4 regions of the Bradyrhizobium sp. Cp5.3 genome follow, and region 3 is predicted to be linked to each of the others. Evidence: predicted binding sites of a transcription regulator. Region 3 holds the regulator's gene; each other region holds the start of a gene.

The links. The regulator LexA, encoded in region 3, represses DNA repair genes until DNA is damaged. The targets are predictions, from matches to a motif close to TGTTCNNNNTGTGTTCNG.
Region 1: dinB (DNA polymerase IV) is a predicted target of LexA. The motif match lies at 1,717-1,734, and genes of this name have one in related genera.
Region 2: K289_RS0114175 (DNA recombination protein RmuC) is a predicted target of LexA. The motif match lies at 2,903-2,920, and genes of this name have one in related genera.
Region 4: K289_RS0106925 (single-stranded DNA-binding protein) is a predicted target of LexA. The motif match lies at 2,355-2,372, and genes of this name have one in related genera.

The regions. Positions count from the first base shown of each region.
Region 1 covers NZ_AUFA01000032.1:37,489-42,001, reverse strand. The annotation lists gene K289_RS0130875 (helix-turn-helix domain-containing protein) at 61-774, opposite strand; gene K289_RS0130870 (PolC-type DNA polymerase III) at 1,236-1,601, opposite strand; gene dinB (DNA polymerase IV) at 1,779-2,879, shown strand; gene K289_RS0130860 (metallophosphoesterase family protein) at 2,958-3,425, opposite strand; gene K289_RS0130855 (lactonase family protein) at 3,592-4,513, opposite strand, start outside.
Region 2 covers NZ_AUFA01000009.1:46,288-50,800, reverse strand. The annotation lists gene dapE (succinyl-diaminopimelate desuccinylase) at 1-219, shown strand, start outside; gene truA (tRNA pseudouridine(38-40) synthase TruA) at 393-1,130, opposite strand; gene fmt (methionyl-tRNA formyltransferase) at 1,180-2,115, opposite strand; gene def (peptide deformylase) at 2,256-2,780, opposite strand; gene K289_RS0114175 (DNA recombination protein RmuC) at 2,952-4,151, shown strand; gene K289_RS0114170 (MFS transporter) at 4,401-4,513, shown strand, end outside.
Region 3 covers NZ_AUFA01000003.1:202,324-206,836, forward strand. The annotation lists gene K289_RS0106255 (ComEC/Rec2 family competence protein) at 1-1,092, shown strand, start outside; gene K289_RS51420 (hypothetical protein) at 1,104-1,535, opposite strand; gene lexA (transcriptional repressor LexA) at 1,831-2,529, opposite strand; gene glp (gephyrin-like molybdotransferase Glp) at 2,705-3,916, opposite strand; gene K289_RS0106275 (helix-turn-helix transcriptional regulator) at 4,044-4,513, opposite strand, start outside.
Region 4 covers NZ_AUFA01000003.1:335,198-339,710, forward strand. The annotation lists gene K289_RS0106910 (outer membrane protein) at 1-218, opposite strand, end outside; gene K289_RS0106915 (outer membrane protein) at 364-1,059, opposite strand; gene K289_RS0106920 (outer membrane protein) at 1,297-2,079, opposite strand; gene K289_RS0106925 (single-stranded DNA-binding protein) at 2,518-3,009, shown strand; gene K289_RS0106930 (DUF2306 domain-containing protein) at 3,210-3,608, shown strand; gene gyrA (DNA gyrase subunit A) at 3,777-4,513, shown strand, end outside.

The DNA.
Region 1 (4,513 bases), on a different contig from region 3:
ACGCGCCGGGCGTCATTGATCGGGATCAAAAATCGGAGGGGCCCATGGAAGACCCTGGCTTCAGGCGGCCGCCAACGCCCCTGCCCGTTCGGCATCGAGCAGGCCGATGCCGCCCGGGATGATCTCGATCACGCCGAGGCGCTCCAGCTTGGTGAAGGTGCGGCTGACAGTTTCGATGGTGAGACCCAGATAGTCGGCGATGTCCTGCCGGCTCATCGGCAGCGGCACCGTCCCTATCGTTCCCTTGAGCAGGATCAGCCGTTCACGCCAGCCGAGGAGAAAGGTCGCCACCTTTTCGTCCGCCGAGCGGCGGCCAAGCAGGACCATGTGGTCGCGCGCCTGGGTCAACTCGCGGATTGCCAGCTCGTTGATCCGCCGCAAGAGATGCGGCCGGTCCTCGATGAAACGGGTGAAGGGCGCCTTCGCGAACTGGCAGATCGTCACCGTGCCAATCGCATCGGCGGAGAAATTATGGCGCCCGGAAATGTTCATCCCCAGGAAATCGCCAGGCAATGCAAAACCGACGATCTGCCTGCGGCCATCAGGCAACAGCTTGTACAGCCGCATGACGCCGTCGAGGACGTTGTAGAACGACGAAGTGATGTCCTCCTCGGAGAAGACGGTCTGGCCCGCGGCAAAATGGACGCGCCGTCCCAGATGCTCGAGCTCCCGGAGTTCGGCCGCGTCCAATGACGAGCAGACCGCGAATTCGCGGACCGCACAATCGCTGCAGGAATGCCCGTTCGGCTCAATCGTGACCAGGGAAGCCTTCATCCACCGCTCCAAGCGTCGGCTGCCCCTCGCATCAACCGAGTATGCCGCGCGGCCTGCATTTTACTGCATCGGGAGAGAGGCACTTGAGGCAAATCAAATTGGCGGACATGACCGCCTTGATCCGCCGCGAGGAGGACCTGTCCACGAGTTCAATCCTGTCCGGCAGCACCAGTCATCCTGCTGGGACCATTGATTTTCTTGAAATTTCGGTCCTGAGTGCCACACGAAAGTGCCACACGGACCATGGTTTCCCTGAAGTTTTCAATGTCCAAACGTGCCGGCTACAGTATTCTCCAATTCCGAATTCGTGTCCCTGCTAAGATCGTAGATCGGTTACGCGGCAAGCGTGTTTTGCTCAGCATCGCGACCCCGCACGACTACCGTGCGTCGCATCCAGACCCACTGTCGTCGCCGTAGCAGCGGTCTCGGACGGCATAGCCGATACCTTGCCCGGAGCGGGACTAAGCGGCCTGCACCGCTTCTGCCGAGATGCAGTCGTCGCGCTTCTTGTTGATGAGGTTCAACAGCCGGGCCGCCGCCCGAGCGTCGCATAGCGCGCGATGGTGATCTTCGAGCTCGATGTCGTAGATCGCGCACAACTTTCCGAGTCCGTACGATTTGTGCCCGGGATAGCGACGCCGCATTCCCACGCAAGTGCACAGCTTCGGAAAACGGAAGCGTCGTTCGAGCCGTTCGTACTCGTACGACAGGAAGCCGTAGTCGAAGTTCACGTTGTGGGCGACGAAGATGCCGTCGGCCATGAACGCCATGAAACTGTCGGCGATTTCGTGGAACACGGGCGCATCCCGAACCATCTGGTTGGTGATGCCGGTCGAGATAGTAGTAGACCGGCAACGTTGTAGGCTTCATGTGACGCGTGCCGGGTTCCCATCAAATCTGGTCAACGAATCTGTTCTCAACGACCAGCCGAAGACGTTTTATCGTTCCTTTTTTGTTCTGACAGCTTTATTTGTCAAGGCGGAGCGAAGGACAGACCCGTAGAGATGGACGCAAGCCGACCCGACGCCGGCCTTTCCCACCGCAAGATCATCCACATCGACATGGACGCCTTCTACGCGTCGGTCGAGCAGCGGGACAATCCGGATCTGCGAGGCAAGCCGGTCGCGGTCGGCGGCTCGGCGGAACGCGGCGTGGTAGCTGCGGCAAGCTACGAGGCCCGCAAGTTCGGGGTCCGCTCGGCGATGGCGTCCGTCATCGCCAAGAGGCAGTGTCCGGACCTGATCTTCGTGAAACCGCGCTTCGAGGTCTACAAGGCGATCAGCCGGCAAATCCGCGACATCTTCGCGGAGCACACGCCGATCATCGAACCGCTGTCGCTGGACGAGGCCTATCTCGACGTCACCGAAAACCTGCAGGGCATCCCCCTCGCCCGCGACGTGGCACTTCGGATCCGCGAGAAGATCAAGGCCGAGACGGGCCTCAACGCTTCGGCCGGCATCAGCTACAACAAGTTTCTGGCGAAACTCGCCTCGGATCACAGGAAGCCGAACGGACAGTACGTCATCTCTCCAGAGATGGGCGCCGCGTTCGTGGAGTCGCTGCCGGTCGGCAAATTCCACGGCATCGGTCCAGCGACGAGCGCGAATATGAATGGCCTCGGCATCTTCACCGGAATGGACATTCGCAACCAGACGCTAGAGTTCATGAATGCGAACTTCGGTAAGTCGGGCGCCTACTACTACTGGATCTCGCGCGGGGTCGACGACCGTCCCGTGCGCGCCAATCGCATCCGCAAGTCGATCGGCGCGGAGAACACGTTCTCAGTGGACCTCACGACATTCGACGCCATGGCTGCCGAGGTCCGGCCACTGATCGACAAGGTCTGGCGCCACTGTGAGAGCACCGGCAACCGGGGACGAACGGTGACGCTCAAGGTCAAGTTCTTCGATTTCGAGATCATCACGCGGAGCCGGTCCGTCCCGACGGTCGTCTCGAGCCGGGACGACTTGGAGAGCTTGGCGATCGCCCTGCTGCAGGCCGAGGTGCCCTTCCCGAAGTCGGTTCGCCTGCTGGGCGTGTCGCTGTCCTCGCTGCAAACGCTGGGGAACGACGATGTCGAACCTCAGCTCGATCTGCCCATCTAACGCTGCCCATGGATGCGACTTACCTGGCGGCCGAGATGGCGCCGAAAGCTTCGTGTGGCCGAACATGCGCGGCGCGGCCTATCCGTCTTCAAGATCGTGGATGATCGGTTTCAGTCCGACGGGCGTGACTTCGAGGCTCGCAAGCGTGATCGGCAGCTTGAAGCGCCGGCGCCCGGCACTGCCGGGATTCACGTAGAGTAAGCCGTCTACGGTAACGATCTTCGGCATATGGGAGTGGCCGGAAACAATGACATCGATGCCGGCGGCTACGGGATCGATCTGCAGGGTATTGAGGTCGTGCAGAACGTAGAACAGCCGTCCCGCAAGCCGCACGAACTCGGTTTCGGCAAATTCGGTGGCCCACTCGCCCGTGTCCACGTTCCCTCTGATCGCCGTGACGGGAGCAATTCTCCTCAGCGCGGTGATGATCTCGGGATCACCGATGTCACCGCCGTGAATGATGCGGTCGACCTGGGCCAGCACGCGAAGAGCCTCCGGCCGAAGCAGACCGTGCGTATCCGAGATGATGCCGATGGTGAAGGTCATCGAAGCGTCCGGTCGAAGCACCCTATCGCGCGTTTAGCCGCAGCAGTCGATCGCGGATCGCGTCTTCCTGAAACGCCGCCGGCTCCGGGCAACAGCCGCCTAAGCCGACTTCCGCCGCTGGCCCGTCGCCGGCTTCTTCGCCGCCGCTTCCTTCGCCGGCCGGAAACTAGTCGCGGATCCTATCGACGATCTCAACCCAATTCGGCTGCTTGCCCATCGGATATTGCTTGACGTTCTTCAGCTCGCCGCTGTCCTGGTCGATCGCATGGACTGTCAGGCTCGCTGAATCCATCCCCACCGCCAGCAAGAACTTGCCGCGCGGATCGATGTTGAAGCCGCGCGGGGTCTTCTCGGTCGGCCATTTGCCGATCCCGGTCAGCGTCCCCTTCTCGGGATCGATCTTGTACCCATACAGCAGGCTGGTCGTGCGCACGGCGCCGTAAAGGAAGTTTCCGTTCGGCGTGATATGGATGTCGGATGCGAAGGCCGAATCTTTTTGGTTGTAATCGCCGGTGTCGACGAACGCCACCTCGGTAAGGGTACCCTTGTCCTCGTCGATCGAATAGGTGCCGATCGTCGCGGTCGTCTCGGTGCTGAGATAACCCCATTTGCCGTTCGGGTGGATGGTGAAATGGCGCGGGCCGGCGCCGGCCTTGGTGGCGACCTTGGGCGGATCGTTGGGCGTCAGCATGCCGGTGCTGGCATCGAACTTGAACTGCATGATGTAATCGGCGCCGAGCACCGGGACATAGGCATGCTTGTTGCTGGCGTCGATGAAGACGCAATGGGCCTTCGGCTTGGTGTCGATGATCTGGGTCGCCTTGCCTTCGACAATATAGCGCGCGTCGATCGGGTAGACTGCCACCTTGGCGCCGGTATAGGACGCGCCGAGCAGGTGTTTGCCAGTCTTATCGACGTTGATGTAGGCCATTTGATCGACCAGTGGCGTCGCGTCGAGATGGGTGAGCTTCCCGCTGGCGTGGTCGATGGAGAACGTCGACACCGGATACGGCTCACTGCGCAGTTGCGCGTAAATGAAGCGCTTGTTTGGGGACAGCGCCATCGGTAAGCTGACCAGCGAGGTCTTC
Region 2 (4,513 bases), on a different contig from region 3:
CTCGCGGTTTCCGCGATCGAGGAGGTGACGGGCCGCAAGCCGGAGCTGTCGACCAGCGGCGGCACATCGGATGCGCGATTCATCTCGAGCCATTGCCCGGTCATCGAGTTCGGCCTGGTCGGCCAGACCATGCACCAGGTCGACGAGCGCGTGCCGGTGGTGGATCTGGAGAAGCTGACCAAGGTGTATCGCGGGATTCTTGCGCGGTATTTTGGATGACGCTCCTCCCTCTCCCCGTTCTTACGGGGAGAGGGTTGGGGTGAGGGGCTGCTTCCGCAAACACGGTACGAGTTGGACTCGTGGAGAGTCCCCCTCACCCGCCGCGCTCCGACGATGCTTCGCATCGCTCGAAGCGCGTCGGCCTCTCCCCGCAAGCGAGGAGAGGCGAAGGGTCAATAATCCACCCGCACCAGATACAGCCCCTCCGGCGGGGCGACGATGCCGCAGGCGGCGCGGTTGCGCGCGGCAAGCGCTGCGGAGAGATCGTCGGCGGTCCAGCGGCCTTCGCCAACCCAAACGAGCGAACCGACCATCGAACGCACCTGGCTGTGCAGGAAGGAGCGTGCGGAAGTGAGGATCGTCACCTCGCGGCCGTCGCGCAGCACATCGAGCTGATCGAGCGTCTTCTCCGGCGATTTGGCCTGACATTCGGTGTCGCGGAATGTCGTGAAATCGTGCTTGCCGATCAGGCGCTGTGCGGCCACATGCATCGCAGCGGTGTCGAGCCGGCGCGGCACGCGCCAGGCGTGGCCGACGTCGAGCGCGAGATTGGCGCGGGTATTGACGATGCGGTAGCGGTAGTGGCGCTTGATGGCGGAGAAGCGCGCCTCGAAGGTTTCGCCGACGATCTCGGCATCGAGCACCGCCACCGGATCCGGGCGCAGATGCGCGTTGAGCCCATCGCGGAAGCGATCCGGCGCGAACTGCTTCTCGATATCGACATGCGCGACCTGGCCGAGCGCGTGCACGCCGGCATCGGTGCGGCCGGCGCCGTGCACCCGCACATCCGCGCCGGTCATCGCCTTCACGGCTCTCTCGAGCGCGCCCTGCACCGAGGGCAGCGTCTCCTGCACCTGCCAGCCGCAGAACGGCGCGCCGTCATATTCGATGGTGAGCTTGTAGCGGGGCATCTTGTCCCAATTTCGGAGTCATCGCCCGCCTTCGCCGGGTATGACAGTGTTACGTAAGTCTACCGCCTATCCCTAAAGGCACGCCGCGCAAGAAGTCTGCAGCCTGCATCCGCGCCTTGCCTTCGCGCTGCAGCTCGATGATGCGGATGGCGCCCTCGCCACAGGCGATGGTGAGCTGGTCGTCGAGGACGTCGCCGGGGGCGCCCGAGCCTTTCGCGAGTTCGCAGCGCAGGATCTTCACGCGTGCGTTCTCGCTCACGTCCGCAAGCTCGCTCCAGGCGCCGGGAAACGGCGACAGGCCGTGAATGTGGCGCAGCACGTCGCGTGCAGGCTTGCTCCAGTCGATCCGCGCCTCGGCCTTGTCGATCTTGGCGGCGTAGGTAACGCCGTCCTCGCTCTGCTTCTTGAGCTGGAGTCCGCCGCGTGCGAGCGCGGCCATGGCGCGCACCATCAGATCGGCGCCGAGCCGGGAAAGGCGATCGTGCAGGTCCACTGCGGTCATGTTGTCGGTGATCGCAAGACGCTCCGCCATCGCGACGTCGCCAGTGTCGAGGCCGACGTCCATCTTCATCACCATCACGCCGCTCTCGGCATCGCCGGCCATGATCGCGCGGTTGATGGGCGCCGCACCGCGCCAGCGCGGCAGCAGCGAGGCATGCAGATTGTAGCAGCCGAGCCTTGGCGCATCGAGGATCGCCTGCGGCAGGATCATGCCATAGGCGACGACGACGGCGGCCTCGGCGCCAAAGGCGCGGAATTCGTCGAGCGCTTCCTGCGTCTTCAATGTCTTCGGCGTCAGCACGGGCACGCCGAGCTTTCGCGCCGCCTCCTCGACCGGCGTCGGCTGCAATTGCAGGCCGCGCCGCCCGCCCGGCTTCGGCGCGCGGGTGTAGACGGCCGCGACCTCGTGGCCATGCGCGACGAGCTCGAGCAGCGTCGGCACGGAGAAATCTGGCGTACCCATGAAGATCAGGCGAAGGGGCATGTGGCGGCGTTTCGGTGAGAGTTCCGGTTCTCCGTCATGCCCGGGCTTGTCCCGGGCATCCACGTTCTTCGGCAAAGCAAGCAAGGCGTGGATGGCCGGGTCAAGCCCGGCCCTGACGGCGTGAGAGGACCGAGCCCTACTCACTCCGCGCGCTTGGCGGCTTTCTCGAATTTCTTGAACACGCGGTCGCGCTTGAGTTTCGACAGATAGTCGACGAACAGCACGCCGTTGAGATGGTCGATCTCGTGCTGGATGCAGGTGGCGTAGAGGCCCTCGGCGTCCTCCTCATGCACCTTGCCGTCGAGATCGATGAAACGCACACGCACCTTCGCAGGCCGCTCGACCTCCTCGTAATATTCGGGGATCGACAGGCAGCCTTCCTCGTAGACCGACAGCTCCTCGGACGAGGCGATGATCTCGGGATTGATGAAGACGCGCGGCTCGTGCTTGGTCTCGCCGTTCTCGTCGCGCTTGGCGAGGTCCATGGTGATCAGGCGCAGCGGCTGCGCGACCTGGATCGCCGCGAGGCCAATGCCGGGCGCGTCGTACATGGTCTCGAACATGTCGCCGGCAAGCTTGCGGATCTCCGGCGTGACCTTCTCGATCGGCTTGGAGACCAGACGCAACTGCTTGTCGGGCAGGATGATGATTTCTCTTAAGGCCATGGCGGCGATTTAAGCCCCGCGCGAGATGCGGTCAATGCAGCGGGGAACGCCGTTAACGCTCCGCTAACCATAAAACTTAGGGCTTCGTTAACCATAAAAATTAGGGAGGTATTAACCATAAGCGTTCCCTCTTCGTTCGCACGTCCCCGCGAATCGGCTAGAAGGGCTGGCATGAACGAGATCATTTTCATGGCTGGCGACTGGCCGGTGCGCACCATCGATGCGCTGATCGGCTTCGGCGTCCTGGTCCTCCTCCTGCTGGTGGTGATTGCCGTCGTGATCGCGCGGTCGGGGCGGCGCGGCGCGGAACTCGCGATGGCGCACGCGATCCGGGCCGACGAGCTCGAGGAGCGCCTGAGCCAGGTCCTGCACGCCCAGAGCGAGGCGTCGGGCCGAGTCGATGCCATGACTCAGGCACTGGCCGGCCGTCAGGCCGAGATGGCGCGCGCGGTCAACGAGCGGCTGGATTCGGTGACCCACCGCGTCGGCCAGTCGATGGAGCACTCGACTCGCAACACCATGGAGAGCCTGCGCGCGCTGCACGAGCGGCTCGGCATCATCGACAACGCGCACAAGAACCTCACCGACCTCACCACGCAGGTGACGACCTTGCGCGACGTGCTCGCCAATAAGCAGTCGCGCGGCGCCTTCGGCCAGGCGCGGATGGAGGCGATCGTCCAGGACGGCTTGCCGAAGGGCTCCTACGAGTTCCAGTTCACGCTCTCGACGGGAAAACGGCCGGACTGCGTGGTGTTTCTCCCGGATCAGCGGCCGCTCTGCATCGACGCCAAATTTCCGCTGGAAGCGATGACCGCGCTGCACGACGCTCGCACCGACGAGGAGCGGCGGATTGCTTCGCAGCGGCTGCGCGGCGACGTGATGAAGCATGTCAGCGACATCGCAGAAAAATATCTCGTCACCGGCGAGACCCAGGAGATGGCGCTGATGTTCGTGCCGTCGGAATCGGTCTACGCCGAGATCCATGACGGCTTCGACGACGTGATCCAGAAGGCTTATCGGGCTCGTGTCGTACTCGTGTCGCCCTCGCTTCTGATGCTGGCGATCCAGGTGATGCAGCAGATCATGAAGGATGCGCGCATGCGCGATGCCGCCGACCAGATCCGCACCGAGGTGATCAAGCTCGGCGACGATCTCGGCCGCCTGCGCGACCGCGTGCTGAAACTGCAGAAGCATTTTTCCGACGTGAACGAGGACGTGCGCCAGGTCCTGATCTCCGCCGACAAGATCGAGAAGCGGGCGGGTCGGATCGAAGAGCTCGATTTCAGCAAGACCGACACGCCGGAAGCCCCGCGCCTCGTGGCGACGGGCGCGCCCGAGCTGTTCCCGCGCAAGCTCCAGGCGGGGGAGTGATTCTCCTCTCAGATCCGGTACGCGGTCGCCCCAATTTCACTGTCGTCGCCCGGCTTGACCGGGCGAAGGCGGGGCATCCAGTACGCGGCGGCGGTCGTGATTGAGCCGAAGCGCTGGTGGGTACTGGATCGTCCGCCCCAGTGCGCAATTGCGCACAAGCCGGACGATGACACCGAGAGGGTGTTGAGAGCTTCCGCCTCACTGACTGCGTCGGGAGTCTTTTAGGCCAGAATCTGCTAACACCTCCCCATGACCGCACCCGACGCGACTTCCGGAACCGCCCCGGCAACCGCCGGCGCCGATGCCCCCGCCGCCTCCTGGCGCGACAGCCTTGCCGTGTACATGCAGCCGCGGGTGCTGAT
Region 3 (4,513 bases):
CCGGAAGCGCTGGTTCACCCCAGTTTTCAAATGTCGTTCGCGGCAACGCTCGGGCTGGTAGCGCTGGTACAGATCGGCATGCCGAACCTGTTCGCCTCGCCCGATCATTCGACGACGGCGCGCATCGCGCTGTGGGGCGGCCGCGAGCTCGCGATGCTGTTCCTGGCCTCGCTCATCGCGGGGCTTGCGACCACGCCCTATGCCGCCTTCCACTTCCACCGTGTCACGCCGTTCGGCGTGCTCGCAAACCTTGCGGCGATGCCGGTGGTTTCGGCGCTGGTGATGCCGGCCGGGCTGTTGGGATTGGTCGCTGCGCCGTTCGGGCTCGACGGCGTGTTCTGGTGGCTGATGGGTGTCGGCATCGACTGGATGATCGCCGTCACGCAGTGGGTTGCGAACCTCCCGGGCGCGGTCGGCGGCATTGCCGCCTTCGGCAACGCGCCATTGGTCGCGGCGAGCATCGGTATCATCCTGATGGGGCTGCTGCGTACGCCCTTACGCTGGTCCGGTGCCCTCGTGCTGTTCATTGCGATCGTCTGGGCGGTGTCCGTGCGCCAGCCGGATATCCTGATCGCCGGCGACGGGCGTACCATTGCAGTGCGCGCCGGCGACGGTCGCCTGCATCTGATCGCGGCGAACAAGGATGCGTTTCTCGCGAAGGAGTGGCTTGCGGCCGATGCCGATCCACGCAGCGCCGGTGACGCCTCGCTCGGCAGCGGCGTGTCATGCGACGAGGCCGGATGCGTGACCCCGCTCGCCGACGGGCGCCTGATCGCCCTGGCGCTGCGCGCCGACGCGCTGTCCGATGATTGCAGCCGGGCCGCGCTGGTGGTGACGGCACGGCCCGCGCCGCCCGATTGCGCGGCGATGGTGGTCGACCGGGATCGTCTGGCAGGACAGGGCGGGCTGGCGCTCATGCGTCGCGGCGACGGCTTTGCGGTGCAGGCGGTGAGGGCGAGGGGCGCAAACCGCCCCTGGTCGCCGGCCGCCGCCGGCGATGGTTATTATGAATCAAATCTCGCGCCACGGCCGGCCACACCGCGCTCCAGGGACGCAACGCCGTCGGAGGCCGACCTTCAGGCCGAGGACTGAAATCGATCGTGTCAGCCGATCGGCAGGCGTGTCACGGTCGGCTGCGGCCTATCGGCGGCCACTTGCGGCTTGTGCTCACCGACCGGCTGGGTCACCGGCAATTGCAGCACGGTTGCGCGCTGGCATTCGACGAGCTGCGTCACCAGCACATACTTGCCGTCCGGGAATTCGATCGCATCATGATGGCGGTCCGGAATGTGCGGATCGACCTTGCCGAACTTGCCGACGCGGGAGTTGATGGTGCGCGTCCAGATCCAGCGATTGTCGTAGCGGACATTGTCGGCGAAGGCGAGCTCCGTCCCCGGCAGCAGGCAGACCGCGACCGAGAGATCGGCTTCCGAAGCGAAGCCGCGTGTCGAGGTGCCGCGGAAGGTTGTCGTGACGATCGTCTCACCGACCTGGGCGGGACGGGTCGCGACGGCATGCAGACTGTAGTCACACATCGCAAGTGCTCCTCATCAGAGATAGCGACCCGTGCCCCCGGAGGCCCAGGCCTCTATCAGGAAGGCTACGATGATATGCGATGTTGAGGGCAAATCTGCGACTTGTGTGCAGACCTGCCGATCACTTTATCTTTTCCACGTTCATCAAGAGCGTTTGGAACAAAGCGCGCTCCTGTGAATTCTTTTATGCTGCGCTTGTCGACATCATTCCTGGATTCATCGGCGCCGCACTACACGCGGCGGAGATCAGTTGCTCCGCACGACGAGCATCGGCTCACGGCTCCGCCGCATGCGCTCAGTACTTCCGGTACAGACCGATCAGCTTGCCCTGAATTTTCACGCGGTTCGGCGGCAGGATGCGCACCTCATAGGCGGCATTGGCGGGCTCGAGCGCGATCGAGGCGCCGCGGCGGCGAAAGCGCTTCAGCGTCGCTTCCTCGTCGTCGATCAGGGCAACCACGATGTCGCCGGTATCGGCGGTCTCGTTGCGCTGGATCAGCGCCATGTCGCCGTCGAGGATGCCGGCCTCAACCATCGAATCGCCGCGCACTTCGAGCGCGTAGTGCTCGCCCGAGCCGAGCATGTCCGGCGGTACGCTGATGGTGTGGCTGCGGGTCTGCAAGGCCTCGATCGGCGTACCGGCCGCGATGCGGCCCATCACCGGCACTGCGACCGGACGCTCGCCTTCGTCCACCGGTGCACTGGAGCCACGCACCTTGCCGAGATTGCCTTCGATGACGCTGGGCGTGAAGCCGCGCCGGCTTCCGGCGGCAGCCTGGAGCTCCGGTAGCTTGATCACTTCGATGGCGCGGGCGCGATTGGGCAGGCGCCGGATGAAGCCGCGCTCCTCGAGCGCGGTGATCAGGCGATGGATACCGGACTTCGAGCGCAGGTCGAGCGCGTCCTTCATCTCGTCGAAGGAGGGCGGCACGCCGCTTTCCTTCAGACGCTCGCTGATGAACCGCAGAAGCTCGTATTGTTTGCGCGTTAACATCTCGACCAAATCCCCCGGTTGATGTCGTTCGATTCCGAGACGCTGAATTCAGCGGCAAGCCGCTAGATGCTCGAAACAAATCATGAACGGACACTATATGTTCGATATGTGTTCCGCAACTGCTTAATTTACCGTGAACGCGACAAAGTTCGCGGAACACGTGTCGCCGTTGCGTTCAACCGGGCAGCCGCAACACCTCGCAAGGCGCGCCGGCGTCGGCCTTCGGCGCGAATGGCGGCCGCACGAGAAGTACCTGTGCCGCAGCGAGATTCGCAAGCAGCGAGGAGTCCTGATGGTTGACGGGCAGCGCAACCAGCGTGCCGTCGTCGCGCACTTCGAGGCGCGCGCGAAGATAGTCCTCGCGCATGTCGTTGGCACTGAGGTCGCGGCCGAGCACGGCGCGCTCGCGGCGGTGGTGAATCACTGCGCGGCCGGCAAGCGCGCGAATCAGCGGCACCGCGAACAGGAAGCCGCAAACGTAGGATGACACGGGATTGCCGGGCAGGCCGATCACGCGCATCGCGCCGAGATGACCGTGCATCATCGGCTTGCCCGGCCGCATCGCGATCTTCCAGAACGACATCGAGATGCCCTCGGCCTTGAGCGCCTGCTGGACCAGGTCGTGGTCGCCGACCGAGGCGCCGCCGGTCGTCAGCAGGATGTCGGCGCCACTCTCGCGCCCGCGGCGGATACCGGCAGTGGTGGCCTCCAGGGTATCGGCGACGACCCCAAGGTCGATCGTTTCGGCGCCTTCGCTGCGGGCGAGCGCGTGGAGGGCGTAGCCGTTGGAGTAGACGATCTGGCCGGGCCCGGGCGTCGAGCCCGGCATCACCAGCTCATCGCCGGTCGCGAGGATCGCGACCTTCGGACGGCGGCGGATGGGAAGGCGGGGATGGTTCATGCCGGCGGCGAGCGCGAGGTCGCGCTCGGTGAGGCGGGTTCCCTTCCGCAGCAGCACGTCGCCCTCGCGAAAATCGACGCCGGCGGGGCGGATGTGCCGGCCGGCAATGGCGGCCTCCTTGATCGTGACGCGCTTGCCCTCAGCGACCGTATCCTCCTGGATCACGACGGCGTCCGCGCCATCGGGAACGACGCCACCGGTGAAGATCCGCACCGCTTCGCCGGCGCCCACCGTCCCCGCGAACGGCCGGCCCGCGGCGACCTCGCCGATCACGGAGAGCTGCGTGTCGACATTGGCCACATCGCTCGCGCGCACGGCGTAGCCGTCCATCGCCGACATCGCCTGCGGCGGCTGCGTACGCCGGGCCGCAACATCGCGCGCGAGCACGCGATGGAAGGCATCGTCGAGCGCGATCGTTTCCTCGGCCAGAGGCTCTGCACCCGCGAGTACGGCGGCAAGCGCATCGGAAACCGGCATGAGGGCCACGGCGAACTCCCGCTACAAATCGAAGGACTGGTCGGCAAGGTTCTAGCCGAGTGGAGGGGCCGAAGCAAAAGGGCTCCGGAAGCGCAGGTCACGCGCACGTCCCTGCGATGTTGACCAGGCGGGAAATCTATTTCTGCAGCAAGAGCCGCACCAACTCGGCCTGCCGACTCACGCCGGTCTTATCAAAAATCCTCGACAGGTGGCTGCGTGCGGTTCCATCGGTGATGCCGAGCCGCTCGGCCGTGGTCTTGCGGCCGTCGCCCTTCACAATCTCGAGCGCGAACGCGGCTTCGGCGCGGGTGAGGCCGTAGCGCTCGCGCAACGCCTCGAGTCTTGCCCGCGCATTGGGCTCGGGGTCGGTGATGAGCAGCATCGCGCTCGAGCGCCAGCCGGAGGCGAGCGGCACGGCGCTCTCCGTCCAATCGCTGCCGACCGGCGTCACCTGCACGTGCAGCGGCATGCGGCCGGGCGGCCGGCGCAGGCTCATCTCGCCGCCGATGCGAACAGGATTGTCGAGGCTGCACGAACCGATCAGCGTCCGCAGACGGCGGCCGTCTTCGCTGTTGACGGCGCTCAGCGCGCCCGCCTCGAGCACGA
Region 4 (4,513 bases), 130 kb from region 3:
CCGGCGGCCGGGTCCACGACGGCGCCGAGCGCGTCGGTGATGCTCCAGCAGGCATGCGCAAGGCCGGCGCCGCCGTTGATGCCGGCATAGACGCCGGTCCAGTCATAGGCGAGCACGGGAGCCACCGGCGCCTTGTACAGCGGTAGATCGGCGGCACCGGCCGGCGCGAGCGCGCCGAGTGCGAACAGGCTGACTGATGCCAGCAGCAACGTCTTCATTTCAATTCCCCAACTGTCCCGACTCGATCGCCGGCGTTTGCACACCGCACTCTCGATTCCATGACGGTTGGGCGCGACGGCGCGCGAAAACAAAAAGGCCGGCGCGAGGCCGGCCTTTCGTGACGTAAGACGTCGTTCGAGGAGATCAGTACTTCGCGACGATCGGGCCGCCGAAGTGATAGTTCACGCCGACCTGCACGGTGTGGAAGTTGAGCGTGCCGGTGGGCAGCGCGCCGGAGAAGTAGCTTTCGCCGCCGAGGCTGCGATAGAGGTACTCGCCCTTGACCGACCACTGCGGAGCGAAGAACGCCTCAACGCCCGCGCCGACGGTCCAGCCTGAGTGCCACTTGCTGTCCGAGGCAGTCACGCCGAGCGCCGAGAGGGTGATCTTGTTGTCGATCCAGGCGTAGCCGCCGGTGCCGTAGAACAGGACGTTATTGACCGCCCAGCCGATGCGGCCGCGCACGGTGCCCATCGCATCGGTCTTCGAGCTCGCCGTCGTGGTCACGACACCGAAGCCGGGGACAAGGGTGGCGCCGGTCGCCGAAGCGCTGACGTCGGCCCAGGAGCCATCGGCCTCGAGACCGAACACGACGTTGCCGGTCTGCCAGTTGTAGCCGGCCGTGCCGCCGACGAAACCGCCCTTCATCTTCGGGTCGCCGGAGCCGTTCTCCCAAGCGCCGCCGCCGACGATGCCGAGGTAGAAGCCGGTCCAGTTGTAGACCGCTGCCGGCATCGCCGGAGCCTTGGTGTAGGGGCGGGCTGCCAGATCAGCAGCCGTGGCGGGAGCGAACGCGCCCAGTGCGAACAAACAGGCCGAAGCCAACAAAACTTTCTTCATTTTCAACTTAGTCCCAGTCCCAGTTTCTGTTCTTGCCTTCCTGCGAAGGGAAGGATCGGACGCGGTGGTCCAATTGCCATCGGCTTACACCGGTAAAGCCGCAAGTTGTGTACCCCAAAAGCCACAACAGATTTGAGAAAGAGGCTGTATTGCTGACCTATTTAACTTCCCGCGCAGCGAACGGCAAAAAGGCCGGCGCAAGGCCGGCCTTCAGGAACGATTGATATTCAAACGATATCAGTACTTTGCGATGGCCGGGCCGCCCCAGCGATAGTTCAGGCGGACGAGGCCCATGTCGACATCCTGGCCGATCCGCTCGGAGCGCGTGGCAACGCCGAGGGGCGCAATGAGGAAGTTGCCGGAACCGGTGAAGGTGGTGGTGTGATGTCCGAGGAAGATGTGGTCGTATTCGACGCCGACCGACCAGTTCGGAGCGAAGCCGTACTCGAATCCGGCACCCACCGTACCGCCCCAGCGGGTCTCGTTGGCCCGATCGAATTCCAGGCCGTTGGCCACAGCGAAGCTGCGATATTGGTCACCGACGACGGCGGCGCCGCCCTTCACGTAAAACAGGGCGTTATTCCAGGCGTAGCCGACCTGACCGGTGATCAGACCAAAGGCGTCGATCCTCGAACGATTGCGAAGGCCGGGCGCAACCACGAACGTCGTGCTGATGTTGTCGCCGGTGAAGTCGGCCCAGTTGCCCTGACCTTCGATGCCGAACACCCAATTGGTCGACTGCCAGCGATAGCCGATCTGGCCACCGACCGTGCCGCCGGTCGCATTGTGGCAGCCTTCGCGTGTGACGACTGCGCCGCCGAGGGCGAGGAAATCCCAGCAATTGTGGCTCGATCCGCCACCGCCGTTGATGCCGATGTAGAAGCCGCTCCAGTCGTAGATCGCGGCGACCGCCATCGGCGGAGCCTTGGTGTACGGACGCGCAGCGAGGTCCGCCGCGTTCGCAGGAGCCGCCAGGCTAAGGGCCACAGCTCCGATTGCACCCACCAAAATCTTATTCATTGCAGTCTCCCCGGTTTCGTCCGCTTCTTGAAATCCCCGAAGCGGTCAATCAGGCGCGACGCCCATATTAACTAATTCCGAGTCAGACCGTAGCTGAATGCCGGACCGGAGTCCGTCTCCGAAATGCAACAGTCACGGGCGAACGAGCGGTCTGTAACCTAATGAATGTTAGATAGTTTTCCCGTTCGCGAGAACTCGAAAAGGTTCCATCCGGCTTGCCATCATATCGATGCATCCTTGTCATTTGGCTGTCTTATTCCGCCTCGGTTTTGCTGAGGAACAAATCTGGAACAAAGTGGCTGTCGGTGCTATATGTGGGGATAAGTTGGGGGATGGCGGGCTGACCGGCGCCTGCGAGCGTATAGGGTCCCCTTAGCAGGCGGCGGATGGCGCGACAGCGCGCGGCCTTTTCAGTGACATTTGGAGTGGAGAGCGGCGATGGCGGGAAGCATCAACAAGGTCATTCTGGTCGGAAATCTCGGCAAGGATCCGGAAATCCGCCGTACCCAGGACGGGCGACCGATCGCGAACCTGTCGGTGGCGACCTCGGAGACTTGGCGGGACAAGGCGACGGGCGAGCGCAAGGAAAAGACCGAGTGGCACCGCGTGGTGATCTTCAATGAAGGTCTCGCCAAGGTTGCCGAGCAGTACCTGAAGAAGGGCGCGAAGGTCTACGTCGAAGGCGCGCTCCAGACCCGTAAATGGACCGACCAGAGCGGGGCTGAGAAATACTCCACCGAAGTCGTGCTCCAGGGCTTCAACTCGAACCTCACCATGCTCGACGGCCGAGGCGGTGGAGGAGGCGGCAGCTTCGGCGAGGAGCCGGGCGGGGACTTCGGCTCCAGCGGTCCGGTCAGCAGTGCGCCGCGCCGCCCGGTTGCCGCCGGTGGCGGCCGCAACAGCGACATGGACGACGACATCCCGTTCTGAGGCGGCGAGCTCTTCGCATCCTTGATGCAGTCACTCGCGTAAAGCGGCAGGAGTCCTTACCAATTATCGGATAAAGCTCGGTATTTTCGGGCTTACTTCATGCTGGGCCTGAAGCTCTTTGACCGGGCGCGATGTGAATGGTATTAACTTGATGTTAATCCTATTCACATTGCTATTGTTCCCTCCGGGAGAACGCCCGCATGAGCCTTGCACCGCTGATCGAGGCCGCCCCGGCCATCCCGCTCCATGCCTTCGCGGCGATGGCCGCCTTCGCGCTCGGTCTCGTGCAGTTCGCTGCGCCCAAGGGGACGTTGCCGCACAGGACGATCGGCTGGATCTGGGTGGCCTTGATGGTCGTCGTGGCGACGTCCTCGTTCTGGATTCACGGCATCCGTCTGGTTGGTTCCTTCGGCCCGATCCATCTCCTGTCGATCTTCACGCTGGTGGTGCTGCCGGTCGCGGTGTGGCGCGCGCATACCCATCGGGTGACCGATCACCGGCGGATAATGATCTTCATCTTCACCGGCGCGCTGGTGGTGGCAGGCGTATTCACGCTGGTGCCCGGGCGCCTCATGCACCGGGTGATTTTCGGGTCCTGACGGACGGCTCCAGGCCGCTCCATCCGGCGGTTCCCGAGGCGGTGGTGCAGAGCGCGTAAGTCTCTGGAAAAACAGTCGGAAAAAGCGCTTCCGAGAACGCCGCAAGGGTGGTTATCAAGCCCCCGATGCGCTATATGATTCCCAGACAAAACTTCACCGGATTCCCCCTTGGCTGACGACGACAACAAGCCCGGCGACCAGCCGGCGCAACCCTCGGACATTCGCCCCGTCTCCATCCTTGATGAGATGAAGAAGTCCTACCTCGATTACGCCATGAGCGTGATCGTGGCGCGCGCATTGCCTGATGCCCGCGACGGACTGAAGCCGGTGCACCGCCGCATCCTGTACTCGATGAACGAGCAGGGGCACACGCCCGACAAGAAGTACGTCAAATCCGCCCGCGTGGTCGGCGACGTCATCGGTAAGTATCATCCGCACGGCGACCAGTCGATCTACGACGCCATGGTCCGCATGGCGCAGGACTTTTCGATGCGGGTGCCGCTGATCGACGGCCAGGGCAATTTCGGCTCGGTCGATGGTGATCCGCCGGCCGCCTATCGTTACACCGAAGCGCGCCTCACGCCGTCCGCGCTGGCTTTGCTCGCCGATATCGACAAGGACACCGTCGACTTCCAGCCGAACTACGACAACAACGAGACCGAGCCGTCGGTTCTTCCGGCCAAATTCCCGAACCTTCTGGTCAACGGGGCGGGCGGCATCGCGGTCGGCATGGCGACCAACATCCCTCCGCACAATCTCGGCGAGGTCGTCGACGCCTGCGTGGCGCTGATCGACAATCCCGCGCTCACCATCGACGAGCTCATGAACATCGTGCCGGGACCGGACTTCCCGACCGGCGGTGTCATTCTCGGACGCCAGGGCATCCGCGCCGGCTACCACCTCGG